Regions from separate parts of the Streptosporangium sp. H13245 genome, predicted to be linked through region 1. Evidence: riboswitches for the same ligand, from Rfam matches in the RefSeq annotation. Region 1 holds a riboswitch; the other holds the start of a gene.
The links. Region 1 has a riboswitch for glycine ahead of gcvP (aminomethyl-transferring glycine dehydrogenase). Riboswitches for the same ligand answer to the same signal wherever they lie in the genome.
Positions count from the first base shown of each region.

Region 2: linked by a shared signal. The riboswitch ahead of gcvT (glycine cleavage system aminomethyltransferase GcvT) and the one ahead of gcvP (aminomethyl-transferring glycine dehydrogenase) in region 1 are both predicted to bind glycine.

Region 1 is NZ_JBSZKT010000030.1:62,773-71,721, reverse strand. It holds gene ACW9TB_RS30175 (CDP-alcohol phosphatidyltransferase family protein) at 76-636, shown strand; gene ACW9TB_RS30170 (sugar phosphate nucleotidyltransferase) at 640-3,141, shown strand; gene ACW9TB_RS30165 (FHA domain-containing protein) at 3,395-3,907, shown strand; gene ftsR (transcriptional regulator FtsR) at 3,934-4,584, shown strand; gene ACW9TB_RS30155 (bifunctional nuclease family protein) at 4,664-5,134, shown strand; gene ACW9TB_RS30150 (MerR family transcriptional regulator) at 5,279-5,899, shown strand; glycine riboswitch at 5,915-6,007, shown strand; gene gcvP (aminomethyl-transferring glycine dehydrogenase) at 6,193-8,949, shown strand, end outside.
Region 2 is NZ_JBSZKT010000005.1:84,834-93,782, reverse strand. It holds gene ACW9TB_RS12040 (FadR/GntR family transcriptional regulator) at 1-379, opposite strand, end outside; gene ACW9TB_RS12035 (glutamine synthetase family protein) at 467-1,810, shown strand; gene ACW9TB_RS12030 (aldehyde dehydrogenase family protein) at 1,813-3,159, shown strand; gene ACW9TB_RS12025 (3-oxoacyl-ACP reductase) at 3,165-3,929, shown strand; gene ACW9TB_RS12020 (gamma-glutamyl-gamma-aminobutyrate hydrolase family protein) at 4,084-4,779, shown strand; glycine riboswitch at 5,023-5,121, shown strand; glycine riboswitch at 5,122-5,216, shown strand; gene gcvT (glycine cleavage system aminomethyltransferase GcvT) at 5,250-6,341, shown strand; gene gcvH (glycine cleavage system protein GcvH) at 6,338-6,727, shown strand; gene ACW9TB_RS12005 (L-serine ammonia-lyase) at 6,800-8,176, shown strand; gene ACW9TB_RS12000 (hypothetical protein) at 8,658-8,949, shown strand, end outside.

The DNA of each region.
Region 1 (8,949 bases):
AGTAGTGTCACCATCAGGTACGGGGAGGGAGATCAGCCGGTGAGTCCGGAGGCATCGGGGGCCGAAGATCGAATCTTGACGGTCCCCAACGCGTTGAGCCTGGCCAGGCTCCTGGGGGTGCCGGTCTTCCTCTGGCTGGTGCTGGGGCCGAAGGCCGACGGCTGGGCGGTGGCCCTGCTGATGCTGGCCGGGTTCTCCGACTGGCTCGACGGCAAGATCGCCCGGGCCTGGAACCAGACCAGCAGGCTCGGCCGCCTGCTCGACCCGCTGGCCGACCGTCTCTACATCCTGGCCACCCTGTTCGGCCTCGCCATGCGCGAGATCATTCCCTGGTGGCTGGCGCTGGCCATCCCGCTGCGCGACGTGATGCTGCTGGGCATCCCGCTCATCCTGCGCCGCCTCGGGTACGGTCCCGCGCTGCCCGTGCACTTCCTCGGCAAGGCCGCCACCGCCAACCTGCTCTACGCCTTCCCCCTGCTCTTCCTGGCCCACCACCCCTCCTGGTACGCCGAGGCGGCCGGGATCGTCGGCTGGTCCCTGGCCATCTGGGGCACAGGTCTGTACTGGTGGTCCGGAGTGCTGTATTGGGTACAGGTGCGTCAGCTGACAAGCGAGGCCAAACGCCTTAAGAGGTGATCTGTGAAGGCCGTCGTCATGGCGGGCGGGGAAGGGACACGGCTCCGGCCGATGACCGCGAACCAGCCCAAACCTCTCCTGCCCGTGATCAATCGGCCGATCATGGAGCATGTGCTCCGCCTCCTGAAACGGCACGGCTTCACCGAGACGGTGGTCACCGTGCAGTTCCTGGCCGCCCTGGTCCGCAACTACTTCGGCGACGGCGACGAGCTCGGCATGAGCCTGTACTACGCCACCGAGGACACGCCGCTCGGCACCGCGGGCAGCGTCAAGAACGCCGCCGACCGGCTCCGCGACGACCGCTTCCTGGTCATCTCCGGCGACGCGCTCACCGACATCGACCTGACCGACATGATCCGCTTCCACCGCGAGAACGGCGCGATGGTCACGATCGGGCTCAAGCGCGTCCCCAACCCGCTGGAGTTCGGCATCGTCATCGTCGACGACCAGGGCAGGGTGGAGCGCTTCCTGGAGAAGCCGACGTGGGGCCAGGTCTTCTCCGACACCGCCAACACCGGCATCTACGTGATGGAGCCCGAGGTCCTCGACGAGATCGCGGCCGGGGAGTCCGTCGACTGGTCGGGCGACGTGTTCCCGAAACTGCTGGAGCGCGGCGCCCCGCTGTACGGCTACGTGGCCGACGGCTACTGGGAGGACGTCGGCACCCACGAGAGCTACCTCAAGGCCCAGGCCGACGTCCTGTCGGGCCGGGTCAAGGTCGACATCGACGCCTTCGAGGTCTCGCCGGGCGTCTGGGTGGCCGAGGGCGCCTCGGTCGACGCCGACGCCGTCCTCAAGGGCCCCCTCTACGTCGGCGACTACGCCAAGGTCGAGGCGGGGGCCGAGCTGCGCGAGTACACCGTGCTGGGCAGCAACGCGGTGGTCAGGGAGGGCGCCTTCCTGCACCGCGCGGTCGTCCACGACAACGTCTACGTCGGGCCCAGCGCCCACCTGCGCGGCTGCGTGATCGGCAAGAACACCGACCTGATGACCGCCGCCAGGGTCGAGGAGGGCGCCGTCGTCGGCGACGAGTGCATCATCGAGGCCGAGGCGTACATCTCCTCCGGCGTCAAGATCTACCCGTTCAAGACCATCGAGGCCGGGGCGGTGATCAACAACAGCGTCATCTGGGAGCCGCGCGCCCAGCGCAACCTGTTCGGCCCCCGGGGGGTCTCCGGGCTGGTCAACGTGGAGATCACCCCCGAGCTGTGCGTACGGCTGGCCAGCGCCTACGCCACCACCCTGAAGAAGGGCGCCTCGGTCATCACCTCCCGCGACTCCTCCCGCGCCGCGCGGGCGCTGAAGCGGGCCGTGATCAGCGCCCTGAACGCCAGCGCGATCAACGTGCTCGACCTGGAGGCCTCCCCGCTCCCGGTGGCCCGCTTCCACACCGCCAGGGAGAACGCCGTCGGCGGCATCGCGCTGCGCACCACCCCCGGCGACCCGCAGAGCGTCGACATCGTCTTCATGGACGAGCACGGCGCGGACCTGTCACCGGCGGCCCAGCGCAAGCTGGACCGGGTCTTCTCCCGGCAGGAGTTCCGCCGCGCCTTCCCCGGGGAGATCGCCGAGCTGAGCTTCCCCGCCAGGGCGGTGGAGGACTACACGCACGAGCTGCTGCGCCTGGTCGACATCAGCGGGGTGCGCGACGCCGACATGAAGGTCGTGGTCGACTGCGCGGGAGGCACCTCCTCGCTGGTGCTGCCCAGCCTGCTGGGCCGGGTCGGGGTGGACGTGCTGACCGTCAACAACCGGCTGGACGACGCCTCGCCCACCGAGACCCTCGCCGAGCGCCGCCGCGACCTGCAGCGCCTCTCGGAGCTCGTCAGCTCCTCCAGGGCGGCCTTCGGGGTGCGCTTCGACCCGGTGGGGGAGCGGGTCGCGCTGGTGGACGAGATGGGCCAGCTGATCAGCGAGGAGCGCGCCCTGCTGGTGGTGCTCGACCTGGTCGCCGCCGAGCGGCGCGGAGGCCAGGTGGCGCTGCCGGTCACCACCACCCGGGTCGCCGAGCAGGTCTGCAGGTTCCACGGCGTCCAGGCCGAGTGGACCTCCACCGCGATCGACGCGCTCACCGCCGCCGCCAGGGGGCCAGAGATGATCTTCGCGGCCGACGGGCGCGGCGGTTTCATCGTGCCCGAGTTCGGGCCCACGGTGGACGGCCTGGCGGTGTTCCTGCGCCTGCTGGGCCTGGTCGCCAGGACCCGGCTCTCGCTCAGCCAGATCGACGCCAGGATCCCCGAGGCCAAGCTGCTGCGCCGGACCGTGCCGACCCCGTGGGCGGCCAAGGGCGCGGTGATGCGCTCGGTCATCGAGGCCGCCGAGCACTACCGCATCGACACCACCGACGGGGTCCGGGTCGTCGCAGAGGACGGCAGCTGGGCCCTGGTGCTGCCCGACCCGACGGAGGCGGTCACCCACCTGTGGGCCGAGGGGTTCGACGTCGACTCCGCGCAGACCCTGATCGAGCACTGGGCGCGGGTGGTCGAGGAGGCCGCGGGCGGCTGAGACGGCCTCCGTAGAGGCGTCCGGGGCGAGTCGATGCGACAAACACAGCGCGGCGCCATGGACCGGGGACAGTGCCCCACTGTAACTTTGTCACCGACCGTACCCGCGGTTCAGCGTCAGCCTTGACCTTCGCGCCTCATCACTGTATGTTGCGGCATTCGCAGTCCGAGAAAACACTTGAGAAGCGAAGAAGCGAGGCGCGCATCACTGAGCACCGTTGCCGCGTCTTCGCGGTAGGAGGCCGAGCCGATCGATGCCGAGCGTCTACTGCACGCAGTGCGGTCATGCCAATCCTGAGGATGCCCGTTTCTGTTCACGATGCGGGTCGCCGCTTACCAAAGCCGAGACCCCCGGAGACAGCACATCGACGATCTCCCTCTCCGGGATCGAGGCCTACGAGGCGGAGACAGGTGAGACGCTTCTCGCCGAACGGCAGGCCGTCGAGCAGTTGCCCCCGGGCACCGCGCTGCTGGTCGCGATGCGCGGTCCCAACGCCGGCAGCAGGTTCCTGCTCGACAGCGACCTCACCACCGTGGGCCGCCATCCCGAGAGCGACATCTTCCTCGACGACATCACGGTCTCGCGCCGCCACGTGGAGTTCTACCGGCGCGGCGGCGGGGTCTTCACCGTCCGCGACATCGGCAGCCTGAACGGCACGTACGTGAACCGCGAGCGCATCGAGGAGGTCCCGCTGTACGGCGGGGACGAGGTGCAGATCGGCAAGTTCCGCCTCGTCTTCCTCACCCGCGGCGCCGCTGGAGGATGATGAGCTCGCAGGCCGCTCGTGCGCACATGAGCATCGGGGAGGTGCTCGCTCTCCTGCAGGGCGAGTTCCCCGACGTCAGCATCTCCAAGATTCGTTTCCTGGAGGGCGAGGGGTTGATCGAGCCGGAGCGCAGTCCCTCCGGCTACCGCAAGTTCAGCTACGCCGACGTCGAGCGGCTGCGCTACATCCTCAGCGAGCAGCGTGACCGCTACCTGCCGCTGAGGGTGATCAAGGACCATCTGGCGGCGGCCGACCGCGAGGAGCGCCCGGCCGCCCGGCCGCGCGCCGTCCCCGACGACGCGCCCCCCGAGATCCGGCTCACCCGCGAGGAGCTGATCGCCGCCGCCGAGCTGGACGAGGAGACCCTCGCCGAGCTTGAGGACTACGGCCTGCTCGCCGCCGTGGCCCGCTACTACGACGCCGAGGCGCTGGCCGTGGCCCGCAGCGTCGGGGCCCTGGCCGCCTTCGGCCTGCGCGCCCGCCATCTGCGGGCGGTCAAGGCCGCCGCCGAGCGCGAGGCGGGCCTGGTGGAGCAGGCCGTCGCCCCGCTGCTGCGCCGCCGGGGGCCGGGCGCCATCGACCAGGCCGACGAGACGGCGAGGGAGATTTCCGGCCTGCTGCTGGAATTGCACGCCTCGCTGCTGCGTTCCGGCGTTCGTGGGGCCCTGGGCCGGTGAGAACCTGACCAGGCACTCGTACCCTCACGAGTGTTACGTTGAACAAACCGGTCGGAATCCAGCGAAGACGGAGCAGCCCGTGTTGCAGATGGAGGTCGTGGGCGTTCGAGTTGAGATGCCCTCCAACCAGCCGATCGTCTTGCTGAAAGAGACACATGGGGAGCGTTATCTACCTATCTGGATCGGCATGACGGAGGCCACGGCGATCGCCATGGCCCAGGCCGAGGAGCCACCGCCCCGGCCGCTCACCCATGACCTGTTCCGCGACGTGCTCGAAGGGCTCGGGGTCCGGCTGAGCACGGTCAACATCGTCGCCCTGCGCGACGGCATCTTCTTCGCCGATCTCGTGTTCTCCAACGGGGTGGAGGTGAGCGCGCGTCCCTCGGACTCGATCGCCTTGGCACTTCGTACCGGCGCACGTATCTTCGCGAGTGAGGACGTGGTCCGGGAGGCGGGGGTGATCATCCCCGACGACCAGGAGGACGAGGTGGAGAAGTTCAGGGAGTTCCTTGACACGATCACGCCCGAGGACTTCGGCCGCGCGGGGTAGGAATTTCGGTGCATTTACGCTTCACGACGCGCCGGGTGGGGTCGTTGACTGGACTTGGCCCCAGTCCTACGGTGCAAGTGAAACCCGCGGTCGTGCGTAAACCCCCAGATCAGGCCGTGGGATGAGAGAAAGCCGGAGGTCCGCGTGGCGGTCAGCAGCGGCGAGGGTAGAAACGCCGATCAGGATGACCCGGAACGGCGCCAGTCGGCACGTCAGCGCGCGGGTGAAGAGGGTCTGCTGTTCGACGGGCAACCGGTGAAAGTGCCCGCCGACATCGGCTACCGGGGCCCGACGGCCTGTTCGGCGGCCGGCATCACCTACCGGCAACTCGACTACTGGGCGCGCACCGGCCTGGTCGAGCCCACCGTGCGCGCCGCCCACGGCTCCGGCACCCAGCGGCTGTACGGTTTTCGCGACATCCTGGTCCTCAAGGTCGTCAAGCGGCTCCTCGACACCGGCGTCTCCCTCCAGCAGATCCGCATCGCCGTGCAGCACCTGCGCGACAGGGGGGTCAACGACCTGGCCGGGATCACCCTGATGAGCGACGGGGTGAGCGTCTACGAGTGCACCTCGCCCGACGAGGTCATCGACCTCCTCCAGGGCGGTCAGGGAGTCTTCGGCATAGCACTGGGACGGGTGTGGCAGGAGGTGGAGGGCTCCCTCGCGGATCTGCCCGGCGAACGTGCGGAGTCGGGCGAGGGCCCTTTAGGCGATCATCAGGCCGATGAGCTGGCCCGCCGTCGCAGAGCACGACGAACCGGGTAAACTCGGACCTGCCACTGACCCTGTGCGGGAGAGACCCCGACCAAGATCGGGGCGCCGAAGGAGCAACCTCCCCGGAATCTCTCAGGCACCCGGTACCGCACGGACGAGGCAACTCTGGAAAGCAGGCGCGCTCGCCAGGCGCGACTCACCGACGGTGCAAGCCTCCCGGAAAATGGGGCAGGTGAAGCTCTCAGGTCACGACCCGCGAACGACGGTCGTGATGACAGAGGGGGAGACCAGGCATACGCCCGCGCCCAGCGCCGGTCTCCACCCCGTCCCGGGAGGCTTCACCAATGACCGACCTGTCATCGCTCAGCGAGCTCAGCTCCCCGCCGTTCGCGACCCGCCACATAGGGCCGGACGACGCCGCCCAGACCCGCATGCTGGAGGCGGTCGGATTCGCCTCCGTCGCCGACCTGGTCGCGGTGGCCGTGCCCGAGGCGATCCGCTCCTCGGCCAGGCTGAGCCTGCCCCCGGCGGCCGGGGAGTCCGAGGCCCTCGCGGAGCTGCGGGTCCTCGCCGGGCGCAACACCGTGCTCACCTCGATGATCGGCCTGGGCTACCACGACACGATCACCCCGGGCGTCATCCGCCGCAACCTCCTGGAGAACCCGGGCTGGTACACCGCGTACACGCCCTACCAGCCGGAGATCTCCCAGGGCCGCCTGGAGGCCCTGATCAACTTCCAGACCGTCGTCTCCGACCTGACCGCGCTCGACGTCGCCGGGGCCTCCCTGCTGGACGAGGCCACCGCCGCCGCCGAGGCGATGACCCTGGCCCGCCGCGCGGGCCGCGGCCCCTCGAAGGTGTTCGTGGTCGACGCCGACGCGCTGCCGCAGACCAAGGCGGTGCTGCGCACCCGCGCCGAGCCGCTCGGCATCGAGCTGGTCGAGAGCGACTTCACCGCCGAGCTTCCCGAGTGCTTCGGGGTGCTCGTGCAGTACCCCGGCGCCAGCGGCAGGGTCCGCGACTTCCGCGCCGTCGCCGACGCCGCCCACGCGCGCGGCGCCCAGGTGGTCGCCGCGGCCGACCTGCTGGCCCTCACCCTCCTGGCCGCGCCCGGCGAGCTCGGTGCCGACATCGCGGTCGGCTCCTCGCAGCGCTTCGGCGTCCCCCTCGGGTTCGGCGGCCCCCACGCGGCCTACATGGCGGTCCGCGACGGCCTCCAGCGCCAGCTGCCGGGCCGCCTGGTGGGCGTCTCCCAGGACGCCGACAAGCGTCCCGCGTACCGGCTCGCGCTGCAGACCCGCGAGCAGCACATCCGCCGCGAGAAGGCCACCAGCAACATCTGCACCGCGCAGGTGCTGCTCGCCGTGATCGCCGGCATGTACGCCGTCTACCACGGCCCCGAGGGGCTGCGCAGGATCGGCAGGCGCACCCACCGGCACGCCGTCGTGCTCGCCGAGGCCCTGCGCCAGGGGGGTGTCGAGGTCGTGCACGACACCTTCTTCGACACCGTGCTCGCCAGGGTGCCCGGCCGCGCCGAGGGGGTCGTCGCCGCGGCCCGCGACAACGGGGTCAACCTGCGCCTGGTCGACGCCGACCACGTGGGCGTCACCTGCGACGAGAGGACCGAGCCCCTCCACCTGGAGCAGGTCCTGGCCGCCTTCGAGATCAGCGGCACCGTGCTGGCCGACCTGGACGCCGCCGCGCACGACGCGCTGCCCGCCACGCTGGCGCGGACCGGCGACTACCTGACCCACCCGGTCTTCCACAGCCACCGCTCAGAGACGGCCATGCTGCGCTACCTGCGCAGGCTCCAGGACAAGGACATCGCGCTCGACCGGTCGATGATCCCGCTGGGCTCCTGCACCATGAAGCTCAACGCGACCACCGAGATGGAGCCGATCACCTGGCCGGAGTTCGCCGGGCTGCACCCCTACGCGCCCGAGGACCAGGCCGCGGGCTACCTCGAGCTGATCGGGGAGCTGGAGCACTGGCTGGCCGAGGTCACCGGCTACGACGCCGTGTCGCTCCAGCCGAACGCGGGTTCCCAGGGCGAGTTCGCCGGGCTCCTGGCGATCCGCGCCTACCACACCGCGCGCGGCGAGTCGGGCCGCGACGTCTGCCTGATCCCCTCGTCCGCGCACGGCACCAACGCCGCGAGCGCCGTCATGGCGGGCATGCGCGTGGCCGTGGTCGCCTGCGACGACGAGGGCAACGTCGACCTCGACGACCTCGTCGCGAAGATCGGCAAGCACCGCGAGCAGCTTGCCGCGATCATGGTGACCTACCCGTCCACGCACGGCGTGTACGAGGAGACGATCGTCCGGATCTGCGAGCTGGTGCACGAGGCCGGTGGCCAGGTCTACGTCGACGGCGCCAACCTCAACGCGCTGGTCGGCCTGGCCAGGCCGGGGGAGTTCGGGGCGGACGTCTCCCACCTCAACCTGCACAAGACCTTCTGCATCCCGCACGGCGGCGGCGGCCCCGGCGTCGGCCCGGTCGCGGTCCGCGCGCACCTGGCCGGATACCTGCCCGGCCACCCGCTGCGCGAGGGCGGCCCGGTGGGCCCGGTCTCGGCCGCCCCGTACGGCTCGGCGGGCATCCTGCCCATCTCCTGGGCCTACATCCGGATGATGGGCGCCGACGGCCTGAAGGCGGCCACCGAGCAGGCCATCCTGTCGGCCAACTACCTGGCCCGCAGGCTCAGCCCCCACTACCCGGTCCTCTACACCGGCCGCGGCGGCCTCGTCGCCCACGAGTGCATCGTCGATTTGCGCCAGATCACCAAGGAGACCGGGGTGACGGTCGACGACGTGGCCAAGCGCCTCATCGACTACGGCTTCCACGCCCCGACCATGTCCTTCCCGGTGGCCGGCACGCTGATGATCGAGCCGACCGAGAGCGAGGACCTGGCCGAGCTCGACCGGTTCTGCGAGGCGATGATCGCGATCCGCGAGGAGATCGCGAAGGTCGCCTCCGGCGCGTACGACAGGACCGACAACCCGCTGCGCAACGCCCCGCACACGGCCGACAGCCTCGTCGCCGACGAGTGGGGCCACCCCTACGGCCGCACCGAGGCGGCCTACCCGCTGCCGTCGGTGCGC
Region 2 (8,949 bases), on a different contig from region 1:
TGGCGGCGAGCACCTGGGCCGCGCCGCACTCGACCGCCATCCTGAAGGTGAGGGCGTCGGACAGGTCGGCGGTACCCATGTCGACCACGGCCCTGCGCAGGTCGTCCCGGTGCGGGTCCGGCGGGGCGTAGGTGAGGAAGGCGCCGCCGTACCGGCCCCGGCGCACTTCCAGATAGCCCGCGTCCTGCAGCTCGCGGATGGCCTCGCGCAGGGTGACCCTGCTGATGCCGAGCTGGGCGGCGAGCTCCCGCTCCGGCGGCAGTTTCTCGGCCACCAGCCCCAGTTTGATGACCTGGAGCAGGCGTTCCACCGTCTCCTCGAACGCGTTGCCCGCGCGCACCGGCCGCAGCACGGCCGTCAATCGCGACACCTCGTCCAATTATCCCCTCCGGCCCTTGACAAGGCTCCCCCCGCTACACGTCAATGGTCTGACACTAGCCCAATAAGACCCCGACGAGGAGGGCATGTGGACGTCCCCGAGCTTCACGACGAGGTGCGGGCAGGGCGGATCGACACCGTGCTGCTGGCGGTCGTCGACATGCAGGGCCGTCTTCAGGGGAAGCGCCTGTCGGCGCGCTACTTCCTGGAGGAGGTGGTGCGGCACGCCTCCGAGGGCTGCAACTACCTGCTCGCGGTCGACATCGACATGAACACGGTCGACGGTTACGCCATGTCGTCCTGGGAGCGCGGATACGGCGATTTTGTTATGAGGCCGGACATGTCCACTCTTCGCCGCGTGCCGTGGCAGGAGGGGACGGCCCTGGTGATGGCCGACCTGGTGTGGGAGGACGACTCTGACGTGACCGCCTCGCCGCGCCAGATCCTGCGCCGTCAGCTCGCCCGGCTGGACGAGCGGGGCTGGGGCGCCTTCGTCGGGACCGAGCTGGAGTTCGTCGTCTTCAACGACACCTACGAGGACGCCTGGCGCCGAGGCTACCGCGACCTGACGCCTTCCAACCTCTACAACGTCGACTACTCCCTCCTCGGCACCGCCAGGGTCGAACCGCTGCTGCGCAGGATCAGGCTCGGCATGGAGGGCGCGGGCATGTACGTCGAGTCGGCCAAGGGCGAGTGCAACCTCGGCCAGCACGAGATCGCCTTCCGCTTCGGCGAGGCCCTGTCCAGCTGCGACAACCACTCGATCTACAAGAACGGCGCCAAGGAGATCGCCTCCCAGGAGGGCATGGCGATCACCTTCATGGCCAAGCCGAACCAGCGCGAGGGCAACTCCTGCCACATCCACATCTCGCTCAGGGACGCGGACGGGGAGCCGGTCATGTCCGGTTCCGGCCAGCACGGCCTGTCGGCGACCGGGGAGCACTTCATCGCCGGTCAGATCGCGCTGATGCGCGAGCTGACCCTGCTGTACGCACCGAACGTCAACTCCTACAAGCGGTACGTGCCGGGCAGCTTCGCCCCCACCGCGGTCAAGTGGGGCGTGGACAACAGGACGTGCGCGCTGCGCCTGGTCGGCCACGGCCCCTCGCTGCGGATCGAGAACCGGGTGCCCGGCGGCGACGTCAACCCCTACCTGGCGGTCTCGGCCCTGGTCGCGGCCGGGCTGCACGGCATCGAGAACGAGCTGCCGCTTGAGGACGCCTTCACGGGGAACGCCTACTCGTCGGGCGCGGAGACCGTGCCGAGTACGCTGCGGGGCGCGCTGGAGCTCTGGGAGGGCTCCGCGTTCGCGACGGCCGCCTTCGGCGAGGACGTCGTGGCGCACTACGCGAACAACGCCCGGGTCGAGCTGGCCGCCTTCGACGCGGCGGTGACCGACTGGGAGCTTTTCCGGGGATTCGAACGGATGTGAATGTGAAGATCATCAATCCGGCGACAGAAGAGGTGGTCGCCGAGATCGGGATGGCGGACGCCGCCGAGACCGACAGGGCGGTGGAGCGCGCCGGGCGCGCCTTCGCGACCTGGCGGAACGTCGGCCCGGGAGACCGGGCCCGGCTGCTGCGCCGTTTCGCCTCGCTGGTGCGCGAGCACGCCGAGGAGCTCGCCCTGCTGGAGGTCGCCAACTCCGGGCACACGATCGGCAACGCCCGCTGGGAGGCGGGCAACGTCGCCGACGTCCTCGACTTCTACGCCGGGGCGCCCGAGCGCAACCACGGCCTGCAGATCCCGGTGCCCGGCGGGCTGGACGTCACCTTCAGGGAGCCGCTGGGCGTCGTCGGCGTGATCGTGCCGTGGAACTTCCCGATGGTCATCATGACCTGGGGGCTGGCCCCGGCGCTGGCCGCGGGCAACACCGTGATCGTCAAGCCCGCCGAGTGGACGCCGCTCACCGCCCTGCGGGTGGCCGAGCTGGCCCTGGCCGCCGGTCTGCCCGAGGGGGTGTTCCAGGTCCTGCCCGGGGCCGGGGAGGTGGCGGGCGCCCGGCTGGTCGAGCACCCCGGCGTAGCGAAGATCGTGTTCACCGGCTCGACCGAGGTCGGCAAGGAGATCGCCGCCACGTGCGCCGGGCAGGTCAAGCGGCTCACCCTGGAGCTGGGCGGCAAGAGCGCCAACGTGGTCTTCGCCGACGCCGACCTGGAGAAGGCCGCGGCGACCGCGCCGTACGCGGTGTTCGACAACGCGGGCCAGGACTGCTGCGCGCGCTCCCGGATCCTGGTCGAGCGCTCGGTGCACGACGAGTTCCTGGCCAGGTTCGGGGAGGCGGTGCTGGACGTCAGGGTCGGCGACCCCCGCGACGAGGCCACCGAGATGGGCCCGCTGATCAGCGCCGAGCACCGGGAACGGGTGGCCTCCTTCGTCACCGAGCCGCCCCACCTGCGGGGCACCTGCCCGCCGGGGCCGGGGTTCTGGTTCCCGCCGACGGTCCTGACGCCCCGGTCCGCGGACGACCGGGCGTTCACCGAGGAGATCTTCGGGCCGGTGGTGTCGGTGGTGCCGTTCGACGACGAGGCGGACGCCGTGCGGATCGCCAACGACACCCCGTACGGCCTGAGCGGGTCCATCTGGACCCGCGACGTCGGCCGGGCGCTCCGGGTGGCCAGGGCGGTCGAGGCGGGCAACCTCAGCGTCAACTCGCATTCGAGCGTCCGCTACTGGACCCCGTTCGGCGGTTTCAAACAGTCGGGCCTTGGCCGCGAGCTGGGCCCCGACGCCCTGTCAGCGTTCACCGAGACCAAGAACGTCTTCATTTCCGAGGAGTAGTAGCGATGCTGCGTTTGCAGGACCGGGTCGCCGTCATCACCGGCGCCGGAAGCGGGATCGGCCTGGCCACCGCGCGCCGGTTCGCCGAGGAGGGCGCCCGCGTCGTGTGCGTGGACCTGGACGAGACGACCGGCGCCAAGGCCGCCGACGAGGTCGGCGGGCTGTTCGTGCGGGCCGACGTGACCAGCGAGGAGGACGTCGCCCGCGTGTTCCGGACCGCGTTCGACACCTACGGCAGCGTGGACATCGCGTTCAACAACGCGGGCATCTCGCCGCCGGACGACGACTCGATCCTGGAGACCGGCATCGACGCCTGGCGCCGGGTCCAGGAGGTCAACCTCACCTCCGTCTACCTGTGCTGCAAGCACGCCATCCCGTACATGCGGCGGCAGGGCAAGGGGTCGATCATCAACACCGCGTCGTTCGTGGCCGTGATGGGGTCGGCGACCAGCCAGATCTCCTACACCGCCTCCAAGGGTGGGGTGCTGGCCATGTCCCGCGAGCTGGGCGTGCAGTTCGCCCGCGAGGGCATCCGGGTGAACGCCCTGTGCCCGGGGCCGGTGAACACGCCGCTGCTGCGGGAGCTGTTCGCCAAGGACCCCGAGCGGGCGCAGCGCCGCCTGGTCCACATCCCGGTGGGCCGCTTCGCCGAGGCGTCCGAGATCGCCGCCGCGGTGGCGTTCCTCGCCTCGGACGACGCCAGCTTCATCACCGGCTCCGAGTTCCTGGTGGACGGCGGCATCTCCGGCGCGTACGTCACCCCGCTGTAGCCCTTTCCGCGCGCCCCCCTCCCCCGCGGGCGACCCCGGCGTGTCCCCCGGCCTCGCCGCGGGTCGCCCCGCCATGGCCGGTAGCGTGCGGAGAGGGGGCACGGACCCCCCTGACCAGCCCTGACGTCGAGAAGCAAGAACAAGACAGGAGATCATGTCCCGTCCCGTCATCGGCATCACCTGCTACGTCGAGCCCGCGCGGTTCACCGTCTGGGAGACGACCACCGCGCTCCTGCCGTACGACTACGTCGACCACGTGGCCCGCGCGGGCGGGCAGCCGGTGATCCTGCCTCCGGCGGGTGACCCCGCGGCGCTGGCGGGGCGCCTGGACGGGCTGATCCTGGCCGGTGGCGGGGACGTCGGCCCGGAGCGGTACGGGCAGGAGCCGCACGAGCGGACCGGCTACGTCCGGCCGTTCCGCGACGACGCCGAGCTGGGGCTGGTCAGGGCGGCGCTGGAGCGGGGCCTGCCCTTCCTGGGGATCTGCAGGGGCATGCAGGTCCTGAACGTCTCGCTGGGCGGCACCCTCCACCAGCACCTGCCCGACGTGGTCGGTCACCCCGGGCACGCCCCGGCCCCCGGCCACTACGGCAGGATGCCGGTGTGGCTCGCCCCCGGCAGCCGGACCTCGAAGATCTTCGGGACCGAGACCGTGGACGTGGCCCACTACCACCACCAGGCCATCGACCGGCCTGCCGAGGGCCTCACCGTGACCGCCCACGCCGAGGACGGCACGATCGAGGCCGTGGAGGTGGACGACCACCCGTTCGCCGTCGCCGTCCAGTGGCACCCCGAGACCGACGGCGAGTCCGCTCTGTTCGAGGCACTGGTCCGGCACGCCACCCCCTGACCGGGACCGCGAGGGGATTTCGCTCGGCCTGTACGAACGGACGGATCGGGGCCGCGAGGGGATCTCGCCCACCCGGTACGGGCAGATGGGTCAGGGCCACGGGAGGATCTCGCCCGCCCGGTGCGGACGGACGGATCGGGACCGCGAAGGGATCTCGCTCGCCCGGTACGAACGGACGGATCAGGGCCGCGAGGGGATTTCGCTCGGCCGGTGCGGGCGGTTAGGCTGGCCGGTGACACCGATGAATCCCGTGCGGGAGAGCGTCCTGACACCCAGGCCAGGACCCCTGAAGGAGCAAGCCCTCCCCGCGAACCTCTCAAGGCAAAGGACCGTGCGGGTAGGTGCCCTCTGGAAAGCAGGTCCCACGACCTCGCCGAAGGTGAAAGTCCGGTAAAACCCGGATGAAACTCTCAGGCACCCACGACAGAGGGGGAGGATGCTCTCATCTGTCCCTTGTCTGAGGTGCGCACATGTCCCGACCTACGCCGCTGCGCGGCGTGCACGAGTCCCTCGGCGCGACGCTGACCGACTTCGCGGGCTGGCTGATGCCGCTCCGCTACGGCAGCGAGTCGGCCGAGCACAACGCGGTCCGCCAGGCGGCCGGCCTGTTCGACCTCTCCCACATGGGGGAGATCTTCGTGACGGGGCCGCAGGCCGCCGAAGCCCTCGACTACGCGCTGGTCGGCCACCTCTCCGCGCTGGAGCCCGGCCGCGCCCGCTACACGATGATCGTCGACGCCGAGGGCGGCGTGCTGGACGACCTGATCGTCTACCGGCTCGCCCCCGCCGAGTTCATGGTCGTCGCCAACGCCTCCAACTACCCGAGGGTGGCCGCCGAGCTGACCGGCCGCGCCAAGGGCTTCGACGCCGCGGTGGACGACCGCTCCGAGCGGTACGCGCTGGTCGCGGTCCAGGGCCCGCGCTCCGCGGAGATCCTGGGCTCGCTCACCGACGCCGACCTCGACGGGCTCAAGTACTACGCCGGACTGCCCGCCGTCGTCGCGGGCCACGAGGCCCTCGTCGCCCGTACGGGATACACCGGCGAGGACGGTTTCGAGCTGTTCGTCGCGGCCGGGGACGCCGAGCCGGTCTGGGCCGCCCTCACCGAGGCGGGCGCCCCGCACGGCCTGATCCCCGCGGGCCTGTCCGCCCGCGACACCCTCCGGCTGGAGGCCGGGATGCCGCTGTACGGCAACGAGCTGTCGGCCGGGCTGACTCCGTTCGACGCCGGGCTGGGCCGTGTGGTGAGGTTTGACAAGCCGGGCGACTTCGTCGGCCGGGCCGCCCTCGAATCGCGCAGGGACGTCCCGCCGTCCCGCCGCCTGGTCGGCCTGATCGCGACCGGCCGCAGGGTGCCCCGGCACGGGTATCCGGTGGTGGTCGCCGGTGACGGCGCCGTCGTCGGCGAGGTCACCAGCGGGGCACCCTCCCAGTCACTGGGCAGGCCCATCGCGATGGCCTACGTGGACAACGGCCTGTCGTCAGGACTGGCCGTCGACATCAGGGGCAGCCACGAGCCGGTCGAGGTCGTCGCACTGCCCTTCTACAGGAGGAAAAAATGAGCAGCATTCCCGAGGAACTGCACTACACCAAGGAACACGAGTGGATCTCCGGCATCGATGACGGCCTGACCCTCACCGTGGGCATCACCGCCTACGCCGCCGAAGCGCTGGGCGACGTGGTCTTCGTGCAGGTCCCCGAGGTCGGCTCGACGGTCGCCTCCGGTGACGCCGTCGGCGAGGTCGAGTCGACCAAGTCGGTGAGCGACATCTTCGCCCCGGTCTCCGGCGAGATCGTCGAGGTCAACCAGGCCGTCGTGGACGACCCCTCGCTGGTCAACAGCGACTCCTACGGCGACGGCTGGCTGTTCCGCGTACGTCTTGAGGGCTCCGCCGACGACCTGCTGTCGCCGGAGGAGTACGCCGCGCTCACCTCGGGTGAGTCCTAAGCCTCTCCCCCCTCGCGTCACGGTCACGCGCGTCCCCGGGCGCGCGTGGCCGTCCACGCTGGAAGGATTCAGATGACGATCAGCGTCTTCGATCTCTTCAAGATCGGAATCGGCCCGTCCAGCTCGCACACCGGCGGCCCGATGGCCGCCGCCCACAAGTTCGCCCGCGGCCTCCACCAGGACGGGCTCCTGGAGAAGACCGCCCGGGTGAGCGCCATCCTGTACGGCTCGCTGGGCCTGACCGGCAAGGGCCACGGCAGCGACAAGGCCGTGCTGCTCGGCCTGTCCGGCGAGAAGCCCGAGCTGGTCGACGTCGACACGGTCGACGCGCGGCTCGCCGCCATGCGCGAGTCCGGCACCATCTCCCTGTACGGCTCCCACGAGATCCCCTTCGTCATCGGCGAGGACCTCGTCTTCGAACGCAAGATCTCACTCCCCGGCCACCCCAACGGCATGCGCTTCACCGCGCTGTCCGAGTCCGGCGAGACGATCCGCGAGAAGGTCTACTACTCGGTGGGCGGCGGCTTCGTCGTCGACGAGAACGCCACCGGCGCCGACCGGATCAAACCCGACGACACCGTCCTGCCGTACCCCTTCACCACGGCCGCGGAGCTGCTCGCCCAGTGCGCGGAGACCGGGCTGTCGATCTCCGGGCTGATGCTGGAGAACGAGCGGGCGTTCGGCCGCACCGAGGCCGAGATCCGCGCCCAGCTGCTCGTCCTGTGGCGGGTGATGAGCGAGTGCGTACGGCGCGGCATCGGCAAGGAGGGCGTACTGCCCGGCGGCCTGAAGGTCCGCCGCCGCGCCCACCAGCTCCACCGGCAGCTGCGCAGCGAGTCGCCGGAGAAGGACTCGCTGCAGACGATGGACTGGGTCTCGCTGTTCGCCCTCGCGGTCAACGAGGAGAACGCCGCCGGTGGCCGGATCGTCACCGCGCCCACCAACGGCGCCGCGGGCATCATCCCGGCCGTGCTCACCTACTACGACCGCTTCACGAAGGACTCCGACGACGAGGGCGTGATCCGCTTCCTGCTGACCGCGGGGGCGATCGGCGTGCTGTTCAAGGAGAACGCCTCCATCTCCGGCGCCGAGGTCGGCTGCCAGGGCGAGGTCGGCTCGGCCTGCTCGATGGCCGCCGCCGGGCTCACCGAGGTGATGGGCGGCACCCCCGAGCAGGTCGAGAACGCCGCCGAGATCGGCATCGAGCACAACCTGGGGCTGACCTGCGACCCGATCGGCGGCCTGGTGCAGATCCCGTGCATCGAGCGCAACGCGGTCGCCTCGATCAAGGCCATCGCCGCCGCCAGGATCGCGATGCGCGGCGACGGCCGCCACTTCGTCTCGCTGGACAAGGCCATCAAGACGATGCGCGACACCGGCCGCGACATGCTCGACAAGTACAAGGAGACCAGCCGGGGAGGGCTCGCGGTGAACGTCATCGAGTGCTGAACGGGCCCCGGGTCGTGGACCGGGTCTTCGGACCTGGGACGAACGTCATCGACGTGTTGAGCGGACCCTGAACCGCGATGGGTCTTCGGACCCGGAAGAGTGCCGAGCGGTCCCGGATCGCGACGGGTTTTCAGACCTGGGACGAACGCCATCGGTGCCGAACGGGTCTTCGGGCCCGGAACGAACGTCATCGAATGCCGAGCGGGTCCCGGGTCGTGACGGATCTTGAACGTCGCCGGGTGCGAGCGGTCCCGGATCGCGGCGGGTCTACAGGGCGGCTTCCGCTCCCCGGGACGAACGCCGGGAGCCGGACGAAGAGCCCGAGGGGCCCGAGGAGTCCCTGGAAAGCATGCGGGAGGCGGGACCGGAAGGCCCTTCGGGACATATAACCCGATCGCTATCAAATTTCGCATCACGTGCAGGCTCCTCCGCTCCCGCGCCTATGCTGGGTGGCCATGTGCGCGGGATTCGGGAGGTCGCGGTGGTAACGGGAACACACCCGGCAAGCCGTTCCCATCGCTCCCAGCGCCCCGCGAAACCCTCCCTCCCCCTGCGGACGCTCCGCTTCCTCGGGTCGCACTGGCTCTTCATCACCGCCCTGCTGGCGGGCGGCGGCCTGCGGGTCCTCGCCATGCTCGGCTACCGGCCCGCCCTGTGGTTCTGGGCCGACTCCTTCGTCTACCTGAACGCGGGACTCGATCCCCGCCCCCTGGAGTCCCGTCCCGCGGGCTACGCGCTGTTCCTGTGGATTCTCAAGCCGCTGTCCAGCGTCC